Regions from separate parts of the Bradyrhizobium sp. 186 genome, predicted to be linked through region 1. Evidence: predicted binding sites of a transcription regulator. Region 1 holds the regulator's gene; each other region holds the start of a gene.
The links. The regulator HrcA, encoded in region 1, represses chaperone genes, less so after heat shock. The targets are predictions, from matches to a motif close to GTTAGCACTCNCNNNNNGNGAGTGCTAAC.

Region 1 (4,280 bases):
GAAGCGCGTGGCTTCGACGCTGGTCGGATTCGCCTCGAGCGTGACCTCGACGTCGCCGGCGACCTTCCAGTGCTTGCCGATGGCATCGAGAACCGCGCCGACGGTCGCAGGCTGCATCAAAGACGGTGTGCCGCCGCCGAGGAAGATCGAGGTGACCTCGCGGCCCGGCGCGCGCTGCGCAGTCGTTTCGATCTCGCGCGTAAAGGCAGAGGCAAAGCGCGCCTCGTCGATCGGGGCGTGGCGGACGTGACTGTTGAAGTCGCAATAGGGGCACTTCGACAGGCAGAACGGCCAGTGCACGTAGACGCCGAAAGCTTCGTTAGCGCGGCTCAAGGCAGATCTCCGCCAGTTTCACGAAGGCGCGGGCACGGTGCGAGAGTCCGAGGCCCAACGGCGGCAGGCCGTGCTTCTCGATGCTGGTCATCTCGCCGAACGTACGTGTGTGGCCGTCGGGCAAAAACATCGGGTCGTAGCCGAAGCCGGCCGTGCCGCGCGGCGGCCAGACCAGCGTGCCGTCGACGCGCGCCTCGACTTCTTCGAGATGATGGTCGGGCCAGGCGACGCAGAGCGCGGAGACGAAATGCGCGGTGCGCTTGTCCGGTGTGGTGGCGCCGCGCTCCCGCAACAGGCGCTCGATCCGCGTCATCGCCGCGGTGAAATCCTTGGACGGACCCGCCCAGCGTGCGCTGTGGATGCCGGGCGCGCCGTCGAGCGCGTCGACCACGATGCCGGAATCATCGGCGAAGGAAGGAAGCTTAGTCGCCTGCGCCGCCGCGCTCGCCTTGATCGCGGCGTTGCTGCGGAAATCGTGGCCGGTCTCTTCCGGTTCGGGCAGGCCGAGCTCGCCGGCCGACACCGCCTCGATGCCGTGAGGCGCGAGCAGCTCCTTCATCTCGGCGAGCTTGCCGGGATTGTGGGTCGCGATGACGAGCTTTCCGGTGATTCGGCGGTGCATGGCTTATTGACTATGCCACCGCAAGTTTCTGCAAGTCCACGAGACGCGCGACGCCCTTGCGTGCCAGCGCCATCAGCGCCAGGAACTCGTCCTGCGTGAACGGCTCGCGCTCCGCGGTTCCCTGCACCTCGATGATGCGGCCGTCGCCGGTCATGACGAAATTGGCGTCGGTCTGGGCTTCCGAATCCTCGGCATAGTCGAGATCGAGCACCGGCGTGCCGTTGTAGATGCCGCAGGAGATCGCGGCGACGTTGTCGCGCATCACATTGGCCTTGATCATGTTGCGCGCCTTCATCCAGCTGATGCAATCAGCGAGCGCGACCCAGGCGCCCGTGATCGAGGCCGTACGGGTGCCGCCGTCGGCCTGGATCACGTCGCAATCGACCGTGATCTGACGCTCGCCGAGCGCTTCGAGATCGACGATGGTGCGAAGCGAGCGGCCGATCAGGCGCTGGATTTCCACGGTGCGGCCGCTCTGTTTTCCAGCGGAGGCCTCGCGGCGGGTGCGTTCCAGCGTGGCGCGCGGCAGCATGCCGTATTCGGCGGTGACCCAGCCGCGGCCCTGGCCCTTCAGCCACGGCGGCAGGCGCTCTTCCAAAGTGGCGGTGACCAGCACATGGGTATCGCCGAACTTCACCAGGCAGGAGCCTTCCGCATATTTGACCACGCCGCGCTCCAGCGTCACGGGGCGCAATTCGTCGGGCGCACGGCGGCTTGGCCGCATGGGAAATCCTCCAAAACTCACGGGAATAGGCTGTTCGCGGTGCTTGTAGGTGGGGTGAGGGTAGGCGGCAAGGGGGACGTCTGACTTTTCGGTCCCCAGGCAATCGCAAAACCACGCTTGTCAGCGGCCTCCCGGATAGACAAATTACAAGCATCCGAGAGGAGTTAACGTCCGTGGCCCATCACGATCCGATCCATCTGATCGCGCCGCGCGCAGGCCTCGCCCAGCTCAACGAGCGATCCCGCGATATCTTTCGTCAAATCGTCGAGAGTTATCTCACGACCGGTGAGCCGGTCGGCTCGCGCAATATCTCGCGCCTGATCGCCATGCCGCTGTCGCCGGCATCGGTGCGCAATGTCATGGCCGATCTGGAACAGCTCGGCCTGATCTATGCCCCGCACACCTCCGCCGGCCGGCTGCCGACGGAACTCGGCCTACGCTTCTTCGTCGATGCCTTGATGCAGGTCGGCGATCTCAACGACGCCGAACGGCAGGCGATCCAGAGCCAGCTCACCTCCGTCGGCCAGGCGCAATCGGTCGAGGCCGCTCTGGAGGAGGCGTTGACGCGGCTCTCCGGCCTGACCCGGGCCGCCGCGGTCGTGCTGACGCCGAAATCCAATGCGCGGTTGAAACACATCGAGTTTGTCCGGTTGGAACCGGAGAAGGCGCTGGCGATCCTGGTCGGTGAGGACGGCCAAGTCGAAAACCGGGTGCTGACGCTGCCGCCGGGGGTTCCATCCTCGGCGCTGACGGAGGCCGGCAATTTCCTCAACGCGAGAATCCGCGGCCGAACGCTGGCCGAGGCGCGGCTCGAGCTCGAGACTGCGCTCGGAGAGGCGCGCGCCGAGCTCGATCAGCTGACCCAGAAGGTGATCTCGGCCGGGATCGCAAGCTGGTCCGGCGGCGAGAACGAAGATCGCCAGCTCATCGTCCGCGGCCACGCCAATCTGCTCGAAGACCTGCACGCGCTGGAGGATCTCGAGCGCGTGCGCCTTCTGTTCGACGATCTCGAGACCAAGCGCGGCGTCATCGACCTGCTCGGCCGCGCCGAGACTGCCGAGGGGGTGCGCATCTTCATCGGCTCCGAGAACAAGCTGTTCTCGCTGTCGGGCTCCTCCACCATTATCGCGCCCTATCGGGATGCCGCCGGCCGCATCGTCGGCGTTTTGGGCGTGATCGGGCCGACACGGCTGAATTATGCCCGCGTGATCCCCACCGTGGACTACGCCGCCCGCATCGTCAGTCGCCTTCTGGGCGGCTGACCGGCGTTTCGATCACGGGCGCTTGATTTTCGGCGTCCGAAGCACGATATCCGGACAAGAAAAATCCCTGAGACGAGTTTGAGAAGAGGGCCGATGACCGATCGAGACCGGCAACCCGAAGACACGACTGGCGAGCCCGTGGTGTCAAAGCCGTATGTGATGCCCGACGATCCCGAGCCCGGTTCGGTCGAATTGTTGCAGCAGGAGGTCTCCGAGGCGCGTGACCGCATGCTGCGGACGCTGGCCGAGATGGAGAATCTGCGCAAGCGCACCATCAAGGAGGTCGCCGACGCCAGGCTCTATGGCATCACCGGCTTTGCCCGCGACGTGCTCGACATCGCCGACAATCTCCAGCGCGCGCTTGATGCGGTTCCGGCCGAGGCGCGGGCCGCTGCCGATCCTGGCCTGACATCGCTGATCGAGGGCGTCGAGCTCACCGAGCGTTCGCTGCTCAACGCGCTGGAAAAGCACGGCGTGAAGAAGTTCGATCCGCAGGGCCAGAAGTTCGACCCGAACTTCCAGCAGGCGATGTTCGAAGTGCCCGATCCGTCGGTGCCGTCGGGCACCGTGGTGCAGGTCATGCAGGCCGGCTACACCATCGGCGAGCGCGTGCTTCGTCCGGCTCTCGTTGGTGTCGCCAAGGGCGGCGCAAAGGCCGCACCTGCCGCCAACAACAACGAGCCGAACGGCGCGGTGTAAGCCGCATTCTACGCACTGTTGGTTCAGGCGTCGTTCCGGGGCGGCTCGCAGAGCCGAACCCGGAAACTCGAGCTTCCGGGTTCGATGCTTCGCATCGCCCCGGAATGACGGCTCGCTTCCGTTACGCGCTCACCGCGATATCGCCCGACTGAATCCGCTTCACCCCGGCCTTGGCCATATCGGCCCAGGCCTTGGCCAGCGAGCCCTGCGTGTCGATGCCGCGGCAGGCGTCTTCCACGACATAGACCTCGAAGCCCGCCTTGCGCGCGTCGAGCGCGGTCCAGGCGACGCAGAAATCGGTCGCGAGCCCTGCGACGAAGACGCGCTTGATCTTGCGCCCCTTCAGATAGCCGGCGAGACCGGTCGAAGTCTTGCCGTCGGCTTCGAGGAAGGCCGAGTAGCTGTCGACGTCCTTGTGAAAGCCCTTGCGGATGATGAGCTCGGCGTGCGCGATCGAAAGGTCCTTCGACAACGCCGCGCCGTCGGTGCCTTGCACGCAATGGTCGGGCCACAGCACCTGCTTGCCATAGGGCAGGTCGACGGTCTCGAACGGCTTCTTGCCGGGATGTACCGAGGCGAACGAGACATGGCCGGGCGTGTGCCAGTCCTGCGTCATCACCACGTTCGCGAACGCCTTGGC
Region 2 (4,280 bases), on a different replicon from region 1:
GACAGCCGGGGGAGTTTGGGTCATCATGGACGGCCATGTAGATGCGATTCGAGGGTTGGCTATTGTGGACTCCATTACCGCGTCATCATAAACTTAGGGAGAATCGACATGGCCAAAGGCGAGCAAAGGGGCAATCGCGAAGTCAAGAAGCCCAAGAAAGATAAGATCAAGACAATTGCCGCGGCTCCAAGCCAAAAGACGGCTGCATGGCAGCCAACAATCGGCTCAGGGAAGAAGAAATAGCAATGTATCGTCGCCAGCCACTCGACCCGTGCGACTACCGAGGCCGTACCAAACGAGCGCCCGCGTGGACTGCTCAATGTGCTTTTCGTGGTTGCTCTGACGCTCCGGCGAAATCTCTGCTGGCGTCGTATCAACCGAGGCGGGCTACCACTGAATGGTCACTGCGCCAGCAACGACCAGCCCCAATAAAATTGGCAACAATTTAGGAGGGACGGGCCATTGATGCAGATTGAATTTTGAGAATCGGGCATGTGGCCGCCTGTTGTTGAGGCGGGTCTGCCTCCGGTATTTCAAAAATCGGCTTGGAGTTGCGGCGAGCAGGCAGCCGTTGCTGTTTTCGCCGTCGCATTCATCTACTGATTCAACATCCGCGACATATTCCCTTCAGGCGCGCGGTAACCTTGTCATTTTCGGCTTTCAACGACTCCACGGGATCGACAAACGTTGATCCGGCCGTATCTTGTGTTGCCGTGGATTGTCGCTTGTTCCCCTGAACCGGAGAAGCCTCTCGGTCAAAGCAAGCCAAGCGTTCCTTGTCCGAGCCGATCGAGCGACACATCTTGGTAGCCGCAAAAGCCGGTGTGGTAGCCAGAACGCTCAGGCCGACCAACAATATCGATGTGATTATCGATGTGATTCTCATATTTCCCTCTGTTGCTTCCGCACATTGCTGCGCAGAATGATACCGGCAGGTTTTCCCTCAAACTCGCAGGCGAAGATTTTCCGCGACGCGCATTCTTCGATCTGATTACGCGACCGCAGGAATTGCTGTTCGCGCTGAGCTGGCGCTGTCCGCGAGACATGTTCGTCTCGTCCATCGCTGAGGCGCTGACGGCTCACGGCATCTCCTTGGCGCCGTCCATCATCGAAAACAGCACCACACTACGATTGAACTCATACCCCGAACTTACCGCGCGCGAGGGTCATTTGATCTGCCTTGCGAGGATTTTGAGAGGCAATAGCGCGCGCTCCACGATTGTCATCTCTTCTTGACCGGCGGTGGACTGATCTCGGCGATCCTGCGCAGGCAGTCGGCTTCGGAATCGTGCGGGCCCGACACGAAGGTTCCGCTGACCTTGGTGGAATACCAACCGGAAGCCACACCGACGCGAAGCGACTCTTCAGTCTTAATGTGACGGGGCGAGAGAGTTTGCATCATCAGGTACTTCCGGTTGGTCGTTCGATTGCATCGAGCGCGCGGGATGAATCTTCAGTCGTGTGAGCCGGAACGTTCGTCTCGTTCAGCTCTCGCCGGCGAGCCTAGTTGGATCCGGCAGTATCGCCGTCACGAGGTCGCGGTCATGCGTATCGGTCGACGTGAGGTCGGCGGTATACAGATTCAAGACGTGACGCGCCTTGGCGTCGGGCCAGGAGGCGGCCGGCCGCAAGAAGCTGCATCTCGACAGCGGCTTGGCGGTCCCGCAGCAATTTTGCATTGCCTCGACATCGGCGGCCACGCGGCGGATATCGGTCGTCTTTCGCACCGTCAAGCCACGATGACTATCGAGATCGATCGGGACTTTTCCCGCCGCGAGCGCGTGGTCATATCGATCGACCAGCGCCTCTACGCACGAGGAGAGTCACATTTTGAGCCATGTCAGACCGTGCGCGCTATGGCAGCAAATAGCTATCGGTTTCTCGCGGAATGCGCGCTTTTGTCCGACTAAGGCAGCTGTTGGCTGTGTTTGGCGGCTGCGTAGCCATCTATCGTTGCGCCGGCCGGTCCGATGCGTCTGGCCGCCGATGGCGTGGTGCGCGACAGCGGCCAGCCTGACCCGGTGTTTGCTTCCGCCTGCCAGTACACGATCGAAGACTTGCCCGCTGATAACGCTGGTCTACCTGCTCGGCAGCCGCTATTGCGAGACCGACCGGCTTTCAGAAACGGCGCGGAAGCTGTTCCGGGCGACGCCGCCGGCTGGACGCGGGTCCAAGCCATCTGCGAATTCGTCCATTTTCACATCGCTTTCGGCTACGAGCACGCCCGCGCCACCATGACGGCTTGGGAGGTCTTCAACGAAGGCAAGGGCGTGCCGCGACTATGCGCACCTCGCCATCACGTTCTGCCGCTGCATGACCATTCCGGCGCGTTACTGCACCGGGTACCTCAGCGACATCGGCACACCGCAGCCCTGGCGGCCGGCGATTTCGCCGGCTGGTTCGAGGCTTATATCGGCGGCCGCGGGCATACATTCGATCCGCGCAACAAACGTTCCGAGGATTGGCCGCGTCCTGATCGCGCAGGGGCGCGATGCCTCCGATGTTCCGATCATCCACGTTCGAACCAAACACACCGGGGTATGGACCGACGAGGTCCCGGTGATCGAAGCGAAAAGCGGGCTGACGAAAGCGTGTCGGTGATGATTGCTTTAGTGTCCTATTGATGACAGACAATCTCCCCGATACCTCCAGCCCAATTAAATCACTTGCATGACTCTCAATTCGCCAAAAAAAGTTCAATGGCGCATAGCAATCAACCCGCTAGCTTGCTTACTTCGCCTGCGGGCAATCGCCCCAGGGCTTCCTCCTCAAGAACCCCAAGTTGAAATCTAACATCCTGGGCCGAAGCCCTTGCGCCTCCGTGTCGCAGGCTTATGTGAAGAGCGGTTAGCACTCGCCCAATGTGACTGCCAATCCAGAAATAATCACAAAAGCCGAGGAGGAACGCATGAAATTCCGTCCGCTTCACGACCGCGTCGTGGTCAAGCGCATCGACGCAGAAGAGAAGACCGCTGGCGGCATCATCATTCCCGACACCGTCAAGGAAAAGCCCTCGCAGGGCGAAATCGTCGCTGTCGGCCCCGGTGGCCGCGACGAAGCCGGCAAGCTGATCCCGATCGACCTGAAGATCGGCGACCGCGTGCTGTTCGGCAAGTGGTCCGGCACCGAGGTCAAGATCGACAATGAAGATCTGCTGATCATGAAGGAAAGCGACATCATGGGCGTTCTCACGGATCTGCCCGCCGCCAAGAAGAAGGCCGCGTAAGCGCCAGCCAGTTTTCCTTATCCTGGGGATTCGGCGCCGCCGGGTTCTCGAGGATAAGGCCCCGCAATTCGAATCTCATCCCTCAAGAGCCCGCTTATTCATGCGGCCGTTGGGGTGTGACTAGTTGAAAACGGAGATCATCATGTCAGCCAAAGAAGTCAAATTCGGCGTCGACGCCCGCGATCGCATGTTACGCGGTGTCGACATTCTCCACAACGCGGTGAAGGTCACGCTCGGCCCGAAGGGCCGCAATGTCGTGCTCGACAAGTCATTCGGCGCTCCCCGCATCACCAAGGACGGTGTCACCGTCGCCAAGGAGATCGAACTCGACGACAAGTTCGAGAACATGGGCGCCCAGATGGTGCGCGAAGTCGCCTCCAAGGCGGCCGATGCGGCCGGCGACGGCACCACCACCGCGACCGTGCTGGCCGCGGCGATCGTCCGTGAAGGCGCCAAGTCGGTTGCCGCCGGCATGAACCCGATGGATCTGAAGCGCGGTATCGACCTGGCAGTGGCCGCCGTGGTTGCCGACCTCGTGAAAAACTCCAAGAAGGTCACCTCGAACGAGGAGATCGCCCAGGTCGGCACCATCTCCGCGAATGGCGATGCCGAAATCGGCAAGTTCATCGCCGACGCCATGAAGAAGGTCGGCAACGAAGGCGTCATCACGGCTGAGGAAGCCAAGTCGCTCGAGACTGAACTCGAAGTCGTCGAGGGCATGCAGTTCGACCGCGGCTACATCTCGCCCTACTTCGTCACCAATGCCGACAAGATGCGCGTTGAAATGGAGGATGCCTACGTTCTGATCAACGAGAAGAAGCTATCTCAATTGAATGAATTGCTTCCCTTGTTGGAAGCCGTGGTGCAGAGCGGCAAGCCGCTTGTGATTATCGCCGAAGACGTCGAAGGCGAGGCCCTAGCCACGCTTGTGGTGAACCGCCTGCGCGGCGGTCTGAAGGTCGCGGCCGTCAAGGCGCCGGGTTTCGGCGATCGCCGCAAGGCCATGCTGCAGGACATCGCGGTGCTGACCGGCGGTCAGGCGATCTCGGAAGAT
Region 3 (4,280 bases), 1.4 Mb from region 1:
TTCCTCAACCGCCGCACGGGTCGCATGCATCGCGTCATCAACGCGATCCTTGCGCTCCTTCACCTCGACCTCGGTCGCGCCGCCGACGCGGATCACCGCGACGCCGCCTGCGAGCTTGGCGAGACGCTCCTGGAGCTTCTCACGGTCGTAGTCCGAGGTGGTCTCCTCGATCTGCGCCTTGATCTGGGCCACGCGCGCCTCGATGTCGGCCTTCTTGCCGGCGCCGTTGACGATCGTGGTGTTCTCCTTGTCGATCATCACCTTCTTGGCGCGACCGAGCATGTTGAGCGTGACGTTCTCGAGCTTGATGCCGAGATCTTCCGAGATCGCCTGGCCGCCGGTCAGGATCGCGATGTCCTGCAGCATGGCCTTGCGGCGATCGCCGAAGCCCGGAGCCTTGACGGCCGCGACCTTCAGACCACCGCGCAGACGGTTGACGACGAGGGTCGCGAGGGCTTCACCTTCGACGTCCTCGGCGACGATGATCAGCGGCTTGCCGGTCTGCACCACGGCCTCGAGCAGCGGCAGCAGCTCGTTCAGCGAGGAGAGCTTCTTCTCGTTGATGAGGATGTAGGCGTCGTCCATCTCAACGCGCATCTTGTCGGCGTTGGTGACGAAGTAGGGCGAGATGTAGCCGCGGTCGAACTGCATGCCCTCGACGACGTCGAGCTCGGTCTCGAGCGACTTGGCTTCCTCGACGGTGATGACACCCTCGTTGCCGACCTTCTTCATGGCGTCGGAGAGGAACTTGCCGATTTCGGCATCGCCGTTGGCCGAGATGGTGCCGACCTGGGCGATCTCGTCGTTCGAGGTGACCTTCTTGGAGTTCTTGACGAGGTCGGCGACCACGGCTTCCACGGCCAGGTCGATACCACGCTTCAGGTCCATCGGGTTCATGCCGGCGGCAACCGACTTGGCGCCTTCACGAACGATCGCGGCCGCGAGCACGGTTGCGGTGGTGGTGCCGTCGCCGGCCGCATCGGCGGACTTGGAGGCGACTTCGCGCACCATCTGCGCGCCCATGTTCTCGAACTTGTCGTCGAGCTCGATCTCCTTGGCGACGGTGACGCCGTCCTTGGTGATGCGGGGAGCGCCGAACGACTTGTCGAGCACCACGTTGCGGCCCTTTGGACCGAGGGTGACCTTTACCGCGTTGTTGAGAATTTCGACGCCGCGCAACATGCGGTCGCGGGCGTCTACGCCGAACTTGACTTCTTTGGCTGACATGTGGGTTTTCCTGAATGTTTTACTTGGTCTCACCCTTGGCGACGCCCAGCAGGCGCTCCTCAGGATGAGCGGTGCGAGCGATGGTTTAGGCCGCCTTCTTCTTGGCGGACGCGTCCGTGAGAACGCCCAGGATGTCGCTCTCCTTCATGATCAACAGCTCCTGGCCGTCGATCTTGACCTCGGTGCCTGACCACTTGCCGAACAGGACGCGGTCGCCGACCAGGACGTCGATCGGGATCAGCTTGCCGCTCTCGTCGCGGCCGCCGGGGCCGACGGCGATGACTTCACCTTGCGAAGGCTTTTCCTTGGCAGTGTCCGGAATGATGATGCCGCCAGCGGTCTTTTCTTCTGCGTCGATGCGCTTGACCACGACGCGGTCGTGAAGCGGACGGAATTCCATGCAGATCTCCTAAGCATTTACACCAGTTGAAGATTTCACGATTGCTAGCAATCGCTGCCCGCGAGTGCCAACGCAGGCGCAGCTGAAATAGGACCGATTTTTTGGGGAACAAGTGTTTGTAGGAGGAAAATCGGCCGGGCGCGCGGGATCTCTGTGGGAGCTTACCCAGATCTGTTCGAGTTTGCCGCCGAGCGTCGACCTTCTTCTGAGTGAGCCGTACGGCTCTGTCTCTCGACCTAATGTCACTCCCAGTTCAATTCCTCTGCCCTAAATTCGAGATGGTAAAGGCCGGCCGATCTGGTGCCGGTTCAAATGCGAATCGTCGGCTGACTTCGTTCTAAGATTGCGATGCGTTTAGAACCTAACGCAGAGGTCGGGAATTGGAGGTATCGCTCCGCTTGATCGATGATCCGATAGCGCTCAGCAAGTCGAAGCGAGGCAACGCTGGCTGCGAGAGCTAGCGCAAGAACGTGCTCAGATCGTTCGGCACCTCGTCCAGTTTCAGATCACCTTTGCGCGCCGAAGTCGCTGCTGGACGGATCGCCCGTGCTCCAGACAGCGAGCGCGCCGATGTCCCCGGTTTGCGCGAAAGGGCCTCTGCCCGCATCGCGACAGGTCTATATGCGCGAACAGCTTGCCAAACTGTCCCGCGGCCATGACCTGGCAAGGCGTTCAACTAAATCCTGAAGCGATGGGCGAGCTGCGAAGACGCCGGTGGCGGCGTGCTGATCAATACCGGAGCCAGCGTAGGTGTGATCTCGACAGGAACAAGAGCTGGCACGGAATCCCCGCCCGGTCGCCCCTGGCGCGCTTGTCGACGCCTGGTGAACAGCAGGCTGTGAGCCACCCCGTACCGGCGCGCGAGGCCGCAGACCGTCTCGCCAGCCTGCAAGGTCTCTCCGACATGACGAACCTTCTCGTCGCAACTCCATCGCCGCCGACGTTCGGCGCCCAACACATTGACCTGCATTCGCCACGTGACCTTAAAGCTAGACTTAAGATCAAATCCTCGGCCGCCTCTCAAACTACACAAGGCGGCCGCCGCCGGGCGCCGCCGGAGGGATACGGACTCCGAAACTAGTCAGGTGAATCTAAGTTCGCCCCACGTCCGCTAGGCCTTGTGGCAGAACCGTCTGGTCTGCGGACTTGGTCGGCGTGAAGTGGACATGATAATGCGGCCCTAACGACGCAATCGGGCGGCCTCTTATACCTGCGTTCGCGACAAGCGCTCTCCTTCAAAAAAGCCACAGCGGTCATTTGCCTGCCTTGTGCTTTGGGCGCGTCTTTAGCTTTGATGGGATTCATCTTGGACATCGTACACATACTGTGGCGCCTCGGATTACATGCGACACAGCCGCGTTGTCCGAAAAGTTTCACACGACAAGCTATCTGAGGGGCTTGAATCGCACCTTACGTCAAGATGTAACGTATCGAAATAGGCGGTGACAGGCTTCGGCACCCGAAGCCATCCGAACGAGTGACATAGAGTGCGAATGTCCCAAATCCTAGGCTCACGCAAGACGAGCTCGGTCATCAACGACTGTCGTGAAGCTCGCTGTGTCTGGGTCATAGCAACGCGCGTCCGACAGACGCGCTTGGCTCACCGTCGGATCGTAGGACGCCGCTCACACGTAAGCAGAGACTGTTAGCGACGCGAGATGGTGGCCCTCAAACCTGCATCTCAAGGCCAGAAGGAAGCTGATGCTTCGCGGCAAGTGCGATCGGCAACACGGTGCGGTACCGGGAGAGCTGCGGGCTTTACGCAGATCGTTCTGAATCTGCGACTAGGGTCAAGGGTGTCGTTCACTAGGGTTTGGGCCGTCGTCACGGCGAAGCACATCGTGTGACTCTGCCGAACTGCGATGGACACTACATAAACGGGGATGGTGTGACGAGACAACGTTCTTTGCTGACGCCTGGGCCAATGTCGTTATCGTCGGCAGTCAAGGCCCAGATGCAGCTCGACCTCGCATCGCGTGATTGCGAGTTCATGGAAGTGACCGCTCGCATGAGGCAGCTGATGCTCAATGTGTCGGGCAATGCGGAAGGCTATTCGGTCGTTCCTATCCAGGGAGGCGGCTCCTTTGGAATGGAAGCTGCTCTCTCTTCATTTGTCACCCAGGCCGACCGGCCGCTTGTTTGCATAAACGGCATCTATGGCGAGCGCATTCTCAAAATTCTGCGGCTGTGGGGCGTCCAAGCGGTGAAGCTTATCAAGCGAGCCACCGAACCGTTGGACCCTGAGGAAGTCATCGAGCGTTTGAGCCGAGATCCAGGTATCACGCACGTATGCTTGGTTCATTGCGAGACTACGACCGGGATTGTGAATCCGCTCGAGCCGATCACAGAAGGAGCAAGGCGGCGTGGTGTAAAGACTATCGTCGACGCGATGAGTTCTTTCGGCGGCGTCGACATCGACCTAAGCCGGGGCGGGCCAGACGTCTTGGTTACGTCGAGCAACAAGTGCGTCGAAGGTCCGCCAGGGCTGGCTTTCGTCATTGCTTCTTGCGAGCTTCTTGAGAATGCAGTTCAAGAGCCAAGATCGTTTGTGCTCGACGTGAGAGATCAATGGCGCTCGCTTGAGCGCACTGGCGAATGGCGATCAACCCCACCAACGCATATCGTTCAGGCAGTCACAAAGGCATTGGAGGTC
Region 4 (4,280 bases), 1.1 Mb from region 1:
AGCCTTCGAGGCCCGCATTCTCCGAGATCTGGCGGACCGGGGCTTCCAGCGCCTTCAGCACGATGTTGATGCCGGCCTGCACGTCGGCATTGGCGTTGGTGAGACGGCCGACTGCCTTCTTGGCGCGCAGCAGGGCGACGCCACCGCCGGGGACGATGCCTTCCTGCACCGCGGCGCGGGTGGCGTTGAGTGCGTCCTCGACGCGGTCCTTCTTCTCCTTGACCTCGATCTCGGTCGCGCCGCCGACGCGGATCACCGCGACGCCGCCGGCGAGCTTGGCGAGGCGCTCCTGGAGCTTCTCACGGTCGTAGTCCGAGGTGGTCTCCTCGATCTGCGCCTTGATCTGGCCGACACGAGCCACGATCTCCGGCTTCTTGCCGGCGCCCTTGACGATCGTGGTGTTCTCCTTGTCGATCACCACCTTGCCCGCGCGTCCTAGCATCTTCATCGTGACGTTCTCGAGCTTGATGCCGAGTTCTTCCGAGATGAGCTGGCCGCCGGTCAGGATCGCGAGGTCCTCCAGCATGGCCTTGCGGCGGTCACCGAAGCCCGGCGCCTTGACGGCGGCAACCTTCAGGCCGCCACGCAGGCGGTTGACGACCAGGGTCGCCAGCGCCTCGCCCTCGACGTCCTCGGCGATGATGACGAGCGGCTTGCCGGACTGCACCACCGCTTCCAGCACCGGCAGCATGGCCTGGAGACCGGAAAGCTTCTTCTCGTGCAGGAGGATATAGGCGTCCTCAAGCTCGGCGGTCATCTTCTCGGCGTTGGTGACGAAGTAGGGCGACAGATAGCCGCGATCGAACTTCATGCCTTCGACGATATCGACCTCGGTGTCGAGCGACTTGTTCTCCTCGACGGTGATGACGCCCTCGTTGCCGACCTTCTGCATCGCCTGGGCAATCATCTTGCCGATGGCGGTATCGCCGTTGGCCGAGATGGTGCCGACCTGGGCGACCTCGGAGGAGGCGGCGACCGGCTTGGCGCGCTTCTCGATGTCCTTGATGACAGCCGTAACCGCGGTGTCGATGCCGCGCTTGAGGTCCATGGGGTTCATGCCGGCGGCAACCGCCTTGGCGCCTTCGCGCACGATGGCCTGGGCCAGCACGGTCGCGGTGGTGGTGCCGTCACCGGCGGTGTCGTTGGTCTTGGAGGCGACCTCACGGACCATCTGGGCGCCCATGTTCTCGAACTTGTCGTCGAGCTCGATCTCCTTGGCGACGGTGACGCCGTCCTTGGTGATGCGGGGCGCACCGAAGCTCTTCTCGATGAGGACGTTGCGGCCCTTCGGACCGAGCGTCACCTTGACGGCGTTGGCGAGAACGTCGACGCCGCGCAGCATGCGTTCGCGCGCGTCTCCGGAAAACTTGACGTCTTTGGCAGCCATGTTCTGCAGTCCCTCTTGTTTCGTGATGTGTCTGCCGCTGGTTCGTCGCATCAATTCCGGGGCCCGCAATCGAACCCTGTGGAATGATGGATGCCCGGACCTGAGGATCCGGGCATGGCATTCAGCGGCTGTTCAGGCGTCTGGCCTTAGGCCATCACGCCCATGATGTCCGACTCCTTCATGATCAGGAGCTCTTCGTTGTCGATCTTGACCTCGGTGCCCGACCACTTGCCGAACAGCACGCGGTCGCCGGCCTTGAGGTCGATCGGGATCAGCTTGCCTGCCTCGTCGCGGCCACCGGGGCCGACGGCGACGACTTCACCCTGGGAGGGCTTTTCCTTGGCGGTGTCGGGAATGATGATGCCGCCCTTGGTCTTTTCCTCGGCGTCGATACGTTTGACCACGACACGGTCATGCAGCGGACGAAATTTGGATTTAGCCATGACGTTTCCCTTTGGAGGCTCGCTTCCGAAGCAACAGAAGTAGGTGGGGGCGGCGCTGCCGTCCGCCCTCTCCGAGATCGAACGACGCGCTTAGCAATCGGAGTTTTCGAGTGCTAATAGTGCGCCCGGGAATATGGCTTGGCTGCGATCCTGTCAAGCAAAGGTGGTTAAGCGATTGGTGAGGCGGATATAGGATTGTGGCTCCAGAAACTTATTTGCGGTGCTGGCGTATTAAAGGACGTCATTGCTCCCACAGCGGTTTTGCGCTTGGCTGCCGGAGGGATGCAGCCGCGGTCTTGGTCGGGGGCACTTTGCTCGGGGGAATAGCATGATCATTTCAGCTCACGCGCGCACGGTTGCCAACCTGGCCGCCGCTTCCATGTTGGCGCTGCTGCTGGGCGCCTGCGGCGGTGGCATGAGCCTGCCGTCGTTCTCGTCGTCCTCGCCGCCGCCGGAGGCCGAGCCCGGCACCGGCCCGGAAATGCCGGCAAGCATCCGCGCCGACGAGGTCGTCGGCCGCTGGGGCCTCGCCTCGTTCCAGAACCCGGCCGACCGCGCCCGTACCGAGGCTGCCGCCCGGGCCCAGTGCAAGAATCCCTACGTGATCACCGCCGGCTCTTCCGGCGGCGTGATCATGCATCTCGCCGACCAGGCGACGCCGCAGGAACTGCGGCTGAAGGGCTCGCCGAGCGGCAAGAACTACATCGGACCGGCTGGTCCCACGCCGAGCGAGCAGGATCGCGAGATCGTCTCCTTCGACGGCCGCGTCCTGATCACCCGCTTCATCGACAAGGACGCCGCCACCCGCTACGGCAATATGGTCTACGTCCGCTGCGCGCCGAGGGCGTAAAGCGGGGGCCGGCCTAATCACGCGTGATTGCGAGGAGCGAAACGAATCCAGACTGTTTCCGCGGAGGCAGCCTGGATTGCTTCGCTTCGCTCGCAATGACGAGGCAATAAAAAACGCCGGCTCTCGCCGGCGTTTTTTATTTCGGTATGTCGCGTCCGATCAGTCGAACAGCGCGTCGATGTCGTCCTGCGAGGCGTGGCCGACGTCGCCGGCGAGCTTCGGGCCGTTGAGAAGCTTTTCGTCCTCGCTGCGGGTGTCGGCCTGCGGCACGACGTGAGACTTGATCGCGTCGACGCCGCCCCAGATCTCCATCATCGCGTTGATGTGCTGCTCGATGAATTTCATGGTGCCCATGACCTTGCTGATGCGCTGGCCGGTCAGGTCCTGGAAGTTGCAGGCCTCGAAGATCGAGATGACGCGCTCCTGGATGTCGTCGGCCAGACGCTTCTGCTGGTCGGCCGACTGGACCTTGGACATCGCACTGGCCGCCTGGTCGATCGACTCGGCGGCTTCGAGGATCTGCTGGGTCGCCTGCTCGGTGCCGCCGACCACGGCGCCGAGCTCGCCATTGACCTTGGCCATTTCGCCGCCGTCAAAGCTCTTGCCGTGCAGCGTCGCGATTTCGCGCTTGGTGCGGTCGATGGCGTCATGGATGAGGTCGAGCTCGACCTTCAGCTTCTCGCACTGCTCGATCTGAGCGCGGTAGGTCTCGAGCATCGTGCGCGCGTCGGAGAGCTCCTGGGTCGTGGAGGCGTCGATCGCCGCCATGGCTGCGCTGCCGGACAGCGGGGCAGTGCCCTTCGCCATCTGTACACGGATCGCGCGCAGCTCGGCCATGATCTCGCTATGCATCGGGGCTGCCTCTTCGGTTACGTCGAGGATTGGCATCTCGCCACCGACGATATCTTCGACACGAAAACGTTTGCGGTGAACAGCCATCAGAATACTCCCCCCACCTCACTCACGCGTCTTTGTAGGCAGAAGCGATTTAACACGAAGTTCACAGCAGGAACTGTCGTGCGGCCGCCCGCGCGACGGCTGCAAACGAGCGATTAACCATGCGTGTGCGGTGTTCACCGAAAATAAACGCTGATCGCCAAATTGCCCCTCGCGTGACGGCGTGGTGAATCGAAACGCCGCTTCCGTTTACCAAACAAAACGGCTTTTGCTCTTTATTGACCACGTCGCGAGCGCGGCTCAGCCAGCGCGCCCGACGGCGAATGCAACTAGACGAAACAGTACAGAGTACGTCGATGTTCAAGAAAATGTCTGTCGCGCTGCTTGGCGGCGCTTGCACCTTCATTGCCGGCGCCGACCGCGCAATCGCGTTCGACAATACCGTGCCGAACGATCCGCCCGCGGTGCTCTATTCGCCGCAGGTGCCGCCGGCGCCGGTTCGCGTCGCCTCCAACTCGAACATGGGCGGCGGCTTCATCGAGTTCCTGTTCGGCGATGGGCCCGGCCGTGGTCCAGCTTACGCTCCGCAGCAGCCGATGTATCAGCAGCAGCCGGCTTATAGCGACCCGCGCCGCCTGCCGCCGATGGGCGAGCCGCAGATGCAGGGCGCCAGCTTGCAGCAGGAGACGGTCGACCCGCGGCA

Region 2: the regulator HrcA is predicted to act here: its motif matches at 2,847-2,875, upstream of IVB18_RS51255 (co-chaperone GroES).
Region 3: the regulator HrcA is predicted to act here: its motif matches at 1,671-1,699, upstream of groES (co-chaperone GroES).
Region 4: the regulator HrcA is predicted to act here: its motif matches at 1,920-1,948, upstream of IVB18_RS44180 (co-chaperone GroES).

Annotation. Positions count from the first base shown of each region.
Region 1 is NZ_CP082164.1:10,369,512-10,373,791, reverse strand. Features, by position in the region: gene hemW (radical SAM family heme chaperone HemW) at 1-333, opposite strand, end outside; gene rdgB (RdgB/HAM1 family non-canonical purine NTP pyrophosphatase) at 320-955, opposite strand; gene rph (ribonuclease PH) at 966-1,679, opposite strand; gene hrcA (heat-inducible transcriptional repressor HrcA) at 1,853-2,941, shown strand; gene grpE (nucleotide exchange factor GrpE) at 3,035-3,640, shown strand; gene pncA (bifunctional nicotinamidase/pyrazinamidase) at 3,762-4,280, opposite strand, start outside.
Region 2 is NZ_CP082165.1:314,294-318,573, forward strand. Features, by position in the region: gene IVB18_RS51815 (hypothetical protein) at 109-243, shown strand; gene IVB18_RS52110 (hypothetical protein) at 756-1,046, opposite strand; gene IVB18_RS51240 (hypothetical protein) at 1,223-1,402, opposite strand; gene IVB18_RS51245 (hypothetical protein) at 1,485-1,727, opposite strand; partial or broken gene IVB18_RS51250 (transglutaminase family protein) at 1,950-2,601, shown strand; gene IVB18_RS51255 (co-chaperone GroES) at 2,909-3,226, shown strand; gene groL (chaperonin GroEL) at 3,369-4,280, shown strand, end outside.
Region 3 is NZ_CP082164.1:8,998,091-9,002,370, reverse strand. Features, by position in the region: gene groL (chaperonin GroEL) at 1-1,227, opposite strand, end outside; gene groES (co-chaperone GroES) at 1,313-1,627, opposite strand; gene IVB18_RS42845 (2-aminoethylphosphonate--pyruvate transaminase) at 3,471-4,280, shown strand, end outside.
Region 4 is NZ_CP082164.1:9,266,976-9,271,255, reverse strand. Features, by position in the region: gene groL (chaperonin GroEL) at 1-1,387, opposite strand, end outside; gene IVB18_RS44180 (co-chaperone GroES) at 1,534-1,830, opposite strand; gene IVB18_RS44175 (hypothetical protein) at 2,159-2,680, shown strand; gene IVB18_RS44170 (protein phosphatase CheZ) at 2,840-3,619, opposite strand; gene IVB18_RS44165 (L,D-transpeptidase) at 3,934-4,280, shown strand, end outside.